One region of the Enterobacter sp. RIT637 genome, then DNA from elsewhere that is predicted to be linked to it. Evidence: predicted binding sites of a transcription regulator. Region 1 holds the regulator's gene; the other holds the start of a gene.

Region 1 (4,643 bases):
GCAGCGCGAAGAGGAGATCGACGGGCTGGTTATCGATGGCGTCGAAGGCGATAGGCGTCTCCAGTTGCACAAACACCCCCACGGCACGCAAAGTGTCTTCTTCCAGTTTGCCATGTGGGATAGCAATGCCGTTGCCAATGCCGGTACTGCCCATTTTTTCACGGGTCAGGATCGCTTCGAACACGACCTGAGGCGGCAGGCCCAGCTGTTTTGCAGCCAGTTCACTGATGATCTCCAGCGCACGTTTTTTGCTCTGGCAGTGAACGCCACTGCGGGTACATTCCTGGTTAAGGACATTGCTCAGTTGAAGAGCGGAATCGTTGTTCATCATAATTTCACCTAAGCGCTAACTGTACAAATGGCCTGTTGTGTCGCACAACAGGCCGTCCTGCACCCGTTAACTGCCCGGACAATTAGTGTTGTTTCAGTTTATCTTTATGTTTATTGAGCTGTCGTGCAAGCTTGTCAATCAAGCCGTCGATAGCAGCGTACATGTCTTGCCCTTCCGCACTGGCATGGAGTTCACCCCCGTTGACGTGCAGGGTTGCATCCGAGATATGAGTCACTTTCTCCACTTTTAACACAACATAGACCTGATTGATCCTCTCGAAATACTGCTCAAGTTTCGCGAACTTCGCGTTCACAAACTCGCGTAAAGCCTCAGTAATCTCGACATTGTGTCCTGTGATGTTGAGCTGCATAGTGTCTTCCTTATCGGTTGTGTCAGACCAGCTGTTTACGCTGGTTAGACGGCGGAATGGATAAAGACTCTCGATACTTCGCAACAGTACGGCGTGCCACCATAATACCCTGGTCGGACAGCATGGTGGTTAACTTACTGTCACTCAGTGGCTTCGCGGGGTTCTCCGCGGCGATCAACTTCTTCACCAGTGCGCGAATGGCTGTTGACGAGGCTTCGCCGCCGCCTTCGGTATTCACATGGCTGGAGAAGAAATACTTAAGCTCAAAAATACCGCGTGGACTGTGCAGATACTTCTGCGTGGTCACGCGAGAAATGGTTGATTCATGCATCTCGACGGCCTGGGCGATGTCCGCCAGTACCATCGGTTTCATATACTCTTCGCCCTGCTCAAAAAAGGCCTGCTGTTGTTCAACAATACAGCGGCTTACGCGCAGCAGCGTGTCATTCCGGCTCTCCAGACTTTTGATCAGCCAGCGTGCTTCCTGCAAATTGCTACGAATATATTGATTGTCGGAGTCATTGCGCGCGCTGGTGCACATGGAGGCGTACTGCTGGTTGATTTGCAGGCGAGGAATGCTGTCAGAGTTCAGTTCAACGACCCAGCGGTCATTGTGTTTTCTGACCAGCACGTCCGGGATCACGTACTCGGGCTCGCTGGTCTGGATCGACTGGCCGGGACGCGGATCGAGCGACTGGATCAGATTCACCGCTTCTTTCAGCACCTCTTCCTTCAGGCGCGTGACGCGCATCAGGGAGCGGAAATCGTGGTTAGCCAACAGATCCAGATGATCGCTGATGATTAAGCGCGCCTCGTCGATCCATGGCGTCTCTTTGCTGAACTGAGAAAGCTGGATCAGCAGGCAGTCGCGCAGATCTTTTGCGGCCACGCCTACCGGATCGAAACGCTGGATGCGCTTCAGAACGGCTTCGATCTCCTCAAGTTCAATCTCTTCGTCGCCCATGCTTTCCAGTATATCGTCCAGCGTGACGGTCAAATAGCCGGTGTCGTCAACGGCATCGACAATTGAGGTGGCAATCGCGCGGTCGGTATCGGAGAAGGGGGTGAGTTCCACTTGCCACATCAGGTAATCCTGCAGCGACTGGGTGGTTTCTCCCTGATAGACCGGTAGCTCATCATCCTGGTAGTCTGCACGCGTGCCGGAAGGGGTTCCGGCGGTGTAGATTTCATCCCAGCTGGCATCCAGCGGCAGCTCGTCCGGCATCTCTTTTTGTTCGAGCGCATCAGCGGTGTCGAGCGTTTCAGTGTCCTGCGTTTGCTGGGTTTCTACCTCGTCATGAAGATCGGTTTGCTCCAGCAACGGATTACTGTCCAGCGCCTGCTGGAGCTCCTGCTGGAGTTCTAATGTGGACAGCTGCAACAGACGGATCGCCTGCTGTAGCTGCGGCGTCATCGCCAGTTGTTGGCTGAGCCTTAATTGCAAACCTTGCTTCATGTTCAGAGCATTTTTCTCCGGTTCGGCGTTACGTTACCTCTACCCTATCAGAGTCTGAAGTCTTCCCCAAGGTACACGCGCTTAACATGCTCATCTTCGAGGATTTGCTGCGGTGTACCGTGGGCAATCAGATGGCCCTGGCTCACTATGTAGGCGCGTTCACAGACGGCCAGCGTTTCACGGACGTTGTGGTCTGTGATCAGCACGCCAAGCCCGCTGTCGCGCAGGTGTTCGATAATGCGTTTGATATCAATAACCGAGATCGGGTCAACGCCCGCGAAGGGCTCATCCAGCAGGATGAATTTCGGGTTGGCGGCCAGCGCACGTGCAATCTCGACACGACGACGTTCACCCCCGGACAACGCCTGACCGAGACTGTCGCGCAGATGTTCGATGTGAAACTCTTCCATCAGCTCGTTGGCGCGGTCGGTACGCTGCTCGCTGGTCAGGTCGTCACGGATCTGCAGCACGGCCATCAGGTTATCGTAGACGCTCAAACGACGAAAGATTGAGGCTTCCTGCGGCAGGTAGCCGATACCACGGCGCGCGCGCGCGTGCAGCGGCAGCAGGCTAATGTCTTCATCATCAATGATGATGTTGCCGGCATCACGCGGCACAATGCCCACCACCATGTAGAAGGTGGTGGTTTTACCCGCACCGTTAGGACCAAGCAAACCCACAATTTCGCCGGAGTTGACGGTCAGGCTGACATCTTCGACGACACGGCGGCCCTTATACGCTTTCGCGAGGTTTTTTGCAGTTAATGTTGCCATAACGAATTAGTTACTCTTCTTTTGTGCCGGAGCCTGGCCTTTGCCTTTATCCTGCAGCTGCGATGGAACCAGCACGGTGGTGACGCGTTTGCCTTTCTCGCTGGAAGCCTGCATTTTCTGCTCTTTGACCAGATAGGTGATCTTGTCGCCGGTAATATTGCTGTCCAGCTGCTCCAGATAGGCGTTACCGGTCAGGATGACCAGATCCTTCGCCAGCTCATAGTGCATATGCGACGCGCGGCCTTTTACCGGCTTGCCGTTATCCTGCATCTGGTAGAACGTGGCCGGATTACCATAGCCATCAATAATCTCTTTGCCCTGCTCGCCGCCCGGACGGGTAACGACCACTTTATCGGCGTTAATTTTGATGGTGCCCTGAGTCATCACGACGTTGCCGGTGAAGGTGACGACGTTACCTTGCATATCAAGGGACTGGGTGTCGGATTCGATATGAATCGGCTGTTCGGTATCGCCAGTCACAGCAATCGCGGGAAGACTGGCCGCCAGCAGTGCGCTGGCGATAATGGCTTTAAGGCTGAGTTTGTTTGTTTTGAATTTCATAGGAGGTTCTAACCTTTTCAATCAGCTCGGCGTTTTTGCTGCGTAAGTTCCCGCGCATTCTTAAACCGCTGGAATTAAATGTTGTGCCATACAGTGTGACCAAATCCTGCGAAGTCACGTCCTGGGTCACCAGGTTGATCTGGGCGTTATCCGTCGTAATTTTGCGCAGTTGTGAGTCAGCGGTCAGGGCGTTGACTTCAACGTGGCCGTATAGATAAAGCATACGGTCATTTGTCAGTTTTGCCCGGTCTGACTTAATTGACCATGTCGGGGTTTTGTCAGTATCAAAGGTGGTCATCACTGGTTGGGTAAACCACGAGATACCGTCATCGGAAAAATATTCCACATGCTGGGCAATCAGGCGATAGTTCAGCGCACCTTCTGGGCTATACACCACAGTATCACTGTGATCGCTTTTATAGGTTGGATCGCTCGTATTAACCACTTCTGTTTGTGCATCGTCACGGTCGGCAAGGTTCACGCCAATCAGTACCAATGCGACAAGCGAAAGCAGAATGATAACCCAACGTCTGGTTTTACTCATATCGATTGCCCTTTGGCCTCATCAAGCTTGCCCTGCGCCAGCAGAAGCAGATCGCAGACTTCACGGACCGCTCCACGGCCCCCGTTGATACGGGTGACGTAATCCGCGCGCGGGAGAAGCAGCGGGTGTGCGTCAGCAACCGCCACGCTCAGACCCACTTCCGCCATCACCGGCCAGTCGATCAAATCATCGCCAACATAGGCCACGTTCTCAGGTGCGACTGCCAGCTTCGCCAGCAAATCATTAAAGGCGACCATTTTGTCGGACTGCCCCTGATACAGATGGGTAATGCCCAGCGTTTCGCAGCGGTCTTCTAAAAGTTTAGCTTTCCGTCCGGTGATAATAGCAACTTCAATGCCGGACGTGAGCGCGCAACGAATGCCGTACCCGTCGCGAACGTTAAATGCTTTCAGCTCTTCGCCGTTATTGCCCATGTAAATCAGGCCATCGGAGAGCACGCCATCCACATCAAGGATCAACAGACGGATGTTTTCCGCCTTTGCCATCATGTGCGCGCTTACCGGACCATAACAGGTTGCAAGGGATGCACCCGCATTACTCATTGTCTTATCCTTCATTACACTACGCCTGCGCGCAGAAGATCATGC
Region 2 (4,643 bases), on a different contig from region 1:
AATGGCGATACCCGCAAGTTGCGCCGAATCTTTATCATCGGCAGTGCAATTCCGCTTGTCGCCTACATCTTCTGGCAACTGGTGACGCTGGGCAGCATCGACTCCTCAACCTTTATCGGTTTAATGGCTGCGCATTCCGGCCTGAATGGTTTCCTGATGGCGCTGCGTGAGGTGGTCACCTCTCCGCACGTCGAGCTGGCGGTACATTTGTTCGCTGACCTGGCGCTGGCGACGTCGTTTTTGGGCGTGGCGCTCGGCCTGTTTGATTATCTGGCCGATCTGTTCCAGCGCCGCAATACCGTTGCCGGACGCTTGCAAACGGGGGCAATCACCTTCCTGCCGCCGCTGGCCTTTGCGCTGTTTTACCCGCGTGGCTTTGTGATGGCGCTGGGCTATGCGGGCGTGGCGTTATCCGTCCTCGCGCTGCTGTTGCCTTCCCTGCTGGCATGGAAGAGCCGTCAGCTGCATCCTCAGCAGGGATATCGCGTTGCAGGGGGAAAACCGCTGCTGTGTACCGTGTTTGCCTGTGGCGTGGTGGTGATTCTGGTCCAATTCCTCATAGCCACGGGAATGCTGCCGGAAGTGGGGTAATAAAAAAGGGGCTTCGATTAGCCCCTTTCTTTATTAATGCAAACAACAGCTCTTGAACTTCTTCCCGCTGCCGCACGGACAAGGATCGTTACGCCCGACCTTCGTGCCGTTAATAATGGGTTTCTGTGTTTCATGCTGCTGCGGGTTAGCAACCCAGTAGTTGTATAAACGCAGCGCCGCGGGCTGAATGCTCTCGATGCTGGCGGTATACTCCTCTTCGGTCAGTTCATCCAGCTTTTCGCTGCCCTCTTCCGTCCCGTGCAGGGCAATCACATCCAGATCGGCTTTCAGTTCGTCGGGCAGTGATGACCAGTCGGTCAGCGCCACGCCGCGCATGTAGCCATAGCACCACTCTTCAACCACGGTGTAGCTTTGTCCATCAACGTCGTTAAAACCAAACATGGGCTCGAACTGATCCGGATACTCGCTCAGGCGCTCAGCAATGTCGTTCATATGCTTAAAGCAGAGATCGATAAAACGGTTCATTTCACGATCGTTTTTCCAGCGCGGAATGTACTTCTCGCCGCCCCAGACCGCTACCAGCCAGGCATCGGGTTCAACCACCCTTGGGCCGGAAAGCACTGCGGTAAGCATGCCGTCCAGTTCGGACACGTCAATCACGGACGCATCGTCATGACCGTAAGACATTAACGTCTCTTCCAGCCACTCCATTTCGCTTTCATTTAATGGGCCTTCAGTCATTGCTGACACTCCTGATAAAAAAGGAAACGATCCTAACACATAACGTACGCCTTTCCTGGCGGAAGTTGAGGACTTTATTGCTGCAAAAACGTGCAAATCGTGACCCTTGCACAACTTATGGGCTTTGTTGTTAACGAGATGTGATCTCCGCTGTAATTTCAGTGCGTCCCGCAAGGCTGCATAAATCGGCGCTCTATACTCAACTATGTCGCAACCCGGTCAATGGGTTAACCATTCTGGCAACGATTTTGCTTAATGTTCTGCGCGCAGACTGCGCATGGAAACCTCGCCGTTTTAAGCAGGATGTAGCCTGGATTTTGTTCGTTTAGTGCATGTTGTTCTCGATCTTAATTATAGATTGGCTGCGCCGTAGGGCGTTTGGGTTGACGCCGTGGTGCAAAAACCTCTTTGCTAAGGAACACAATAATGTCGCTGAAATTTATCAGAAGTCCTCTTTCTCTTGTGTTAGCCGGTTGTCTGGTGACGGCATTTTCCGCCCAGGCCGATATTGTGATCGGCGTGGCCGGGCCGTTTACAGGCCCAAATGCCACCTATGGCGATCAGTACTGGCATGGCGCAACGCAGGCCGCAGAAGACATTAACGCCGCGGGAGGGATCAACGGTGAGAAAATTAAGCTGGTCCAGGGAGACGATGCCTGCGAGCCTAAACAGGCCGTTGCCGTCGCCAACCGTTTAGTCGACCAGGATAAAGTCAATGCGGTTGTCGGCCATTTCTGCTCCTCTTCCACCATGCCCGCCTCCGAGGTGTATAGCGATGCGGGTATTATTGCCATCACGCCAGGCTCGACTAATCCACTCATTACCGAGCGCGGCATGAGCGATATGTTCCGCATGTGCGGCCGGGACGATCAGCAGGGGCAAGTCGCCAGCGACTTCATCATCGACAAGCTGAAAGCTAAACGCGTGGTGATCATTCACGATAAAGACACTTACGGTCAGGGTCTGGCAGACGCCACTAAAGCCGCACTCGCCAAACGCGGCGTGAAAGATGTGATGTATGAAGGCTTATCGCGAGGCGAAAAAGACTTTAACGCGCTGGTAACGAAAATTGGCGCGCAAAAACCGGACGTGGTGTTCTTCGGGGGCTGCCACCCTGAAGCGGGCCCGCTGGTGCGCCAGATGCGCGAACAGGGTGTACAGGCCAAATTCTTCTCAGGCGACTGTATCGTCAATGAAGAGATGGTCACTGCCGCAGGCGGAGCGCAGTACACCAACGGTATCTACATGACGTTTGGTAAAGATCCGCGCCTGATCCCGGACGGCAAAGCGGTGATTGAGAAATTCCGCGCCGGTAAATTCGAACCGGAAGGTTACACCCTTTACTCCTATGCCTCCGTCCAGGCCATTGCCGCCGCCTTCAAGGCCACCGGCGGCAAAGACTCCGCCAAAGCCAGCGAGTGGCTGAAAGCGAACGCCCTCGACACGGTAATGGGCAAAAAAGCCTGGGACAGCAAAGGCGATCTGAAAATGTCCGACTACGTGGTTTATCAGTGGGACGACAAGGGAAAATATAAGGAAGTGCAGTAACGGGACGGAGTCACGCTCAACGTCGGCAGGTTCGCCTGCCGACGCGGAATACACATCGGGCCGCACGCGTCGTGCGGCCTATAAAAAGAGCGCGCGATGATGAGTACATTCTTCCTGCAACAGTTAATCAACGGATTAACGCTGGGCTCCGTCTACGGCTTAATTGCCATCGGCTACACCATGGTGTACGGCATCATTGGCATGATCAATTTCGCCCATGGCGAAGTGTATATGATCTCGGCCTATCTCTGCGCCATCGGGCTGGCCCTGCTGTCATTCTTCGGTCTCGAGTCGTTTCCCCTGCTGATTCTGGGCACGCTGGCGTTCACCATCGTGGTGACGGGCGTGTATGGCTGGACTATCGAGCGCATCGCCTATAAACCCCTGCGAAACTCCACCCGTCTGGCACCGCTCATCTCCGCCATCGGGATGTCGCTGATTTTGCAAAACTACGCCCAGCTGAGTCAGGGTCCCCGCCAGCAAGGCGTGCCGACCATGCTGGACGGCGTTCTTCGCGTGCATCTGGGAGAAGGCTTCGTCCAGATCACCTACACCAAAGTGTTTATTCTGATCGCCTCGTTCGCGGGCATGCTGCTGCTTACCTGGATAATCAGCCGTACCCGGCTGGGGCGGATGTGTCGGGCGGTGCAGCAGGATCGTAAAATGGCCTCCATTCTGGGGATCAATACCGACAGGATCATTTCGCTGGTCTTTGTCATCGGCGCGGCGATGGCCGGGCTGGCGGGGGTATTGATTACCATGAACTATGGCACCTTTGATTTCTACGTCGGGTTTGTCATTGGCATAAAAGCCTTTACGGCGGCGGTGCTGGGCGGCATCGGATCTCTGCCGGGCGCCATGCTCGGCGGGTTGATTCTGGGGGTAGCGGAAGCGCAATTCTCCGGAATGGTGAACTCGGATTATAAAGACGTGTTCTCGTTTGGGCTGCTGGTATTGATCCTGATTTTCCGTCCTCAGGGTCTGCTAGGCCGCCCTGTCGTGGCGAAGGTGTAAGGGTGAAGACGATGACATCTGCCGGTTTCTCCCTTAAACGCTGCATTCTGGATTCCGTGTTTTCCGGACTGGTTGCGCTGATTATCTTTGGCCCTATCGCTGGCGTGGTTCTTGACGGTTACAGCTTCAACTTTGCCGGACAACGCCTGGCGTGGATGATTGCCATCGTCATGCTGGGACGTTTTTTGCTGAGTACCTTCCTGCAAACCGCCCCCGGTGCGCGTTTCCAGGCGAGGTTTGAAGCGGACAGCGCAGGGGTGTATGTCCGCCCTCCCGGATACAAGAGCCGCATGCGCTGGGTTATTCCGCTGGTTATTACCCTTGCGATCTGCTTTCCGTTTGTGGCGACCAAATACGTGCTGACCGTCGCCATTCTGGGGCTGATCTACGTCCTGCTCGGCCTCGGGCTGAATATTGTGGTCGGGCTTGCGGGGCTGTTGGATCTGGGGTATGTCGCCTTTTACGCGATTGGCGCGTATGGCCTCGCGCTGGGGTATCAGTATCTGGAGTTAGGATTCTGGAGCATGCTCCCGCTGGCGGCGCTGATGGCCGCCGCCGCCGGTGCGCTGCTTGGCTTTCCGGTGCTTCGCATGCATGGGGATTATCTGGCAATCGTGACGCTCGGATTTGGCGAGATTATTCGCCTGGTCCTCAATAACTGGCTGACCTTTACTGGCGGCCCGAACGGCGTTTCAGCCCCTGCCCCAACCTTTTTTGGTCTGGAGTTTGGCCGACGCGCCAAAGAAGGCGGCGTCCCCTTCCACGAGTTTTTCCATCTGACCTATAAC

What was found. Region 1 encodes sigma-54, which starts transcription at its own class of promoters, with help from an activator protein. Its sites were predicted from a motif close to GTTGGCACANNTTTCGCTNT; they were not measured.
Region 2: the regulator sigma-54 is predicted to act here: its motif matches at 1,529-1,548, upstream of K5E19_RS06475 (branched-chain amino acid ABC transporter substrate-binding protein).

The regions. Positions count from the first base shown of each region.
Region 1 is NZ_JAIHAZ010000005.1:81,336-85,978, forward strand. Features, by position in the region: gene ptsN (PTS IIA-like nitrogen regulatory protein PtsN) at 1-331, opposite strand, end outside; gene hpf (ribosome hibernation promoting factor) at 414-701, opposite strand; gene rpoN (RNA polymerase factor sigma-54) at 724-2,157, opposite strand; gene lptB (LPS export ABC transporter ATP-binding protein) at 2,205-2,930, opposite strand; gene lptA (lipopolysaccharide ABC transporter substrate-binding protein LptA) at 2,937-3,491, opposite strand; gene lptC (LPS export ABC transporter periplasmic protein LptC) at 3,460-4,035, opposite strand; gene kdsC (3-deoxy-manno-octulosonate-8-phosphatase KdsC) at 4,032-4,598, opposite strand; gene kdsD (arabinose-5-phosphate isomerase KdsD) at 4,613-4,643, opposite strand, start outside.
Region 2 is NZ_JAIHAZ010000002.1:612,341-616,983, forward strand. Features, by position in the region: gene tyrP (tyrosine transporter TyrP) at 1-591, shown strand, start outside; gene K5E19_RS06470 (YecA family protein) at 625-1,293, opposite strand; gene K5E19_RS06475 (branched-chain amino acid ABC transporter substrate-binding protein) at 1,720-2,841, shown strand; gene K5E19_RS06480 (ABC transporter permease subunit) at 2,941-3,855, shown strand; partial or broken gene livM (high-affinity branched-chain amino acid ABC transporter permease LivM) at 3,867-4,643, shown strand, end outside.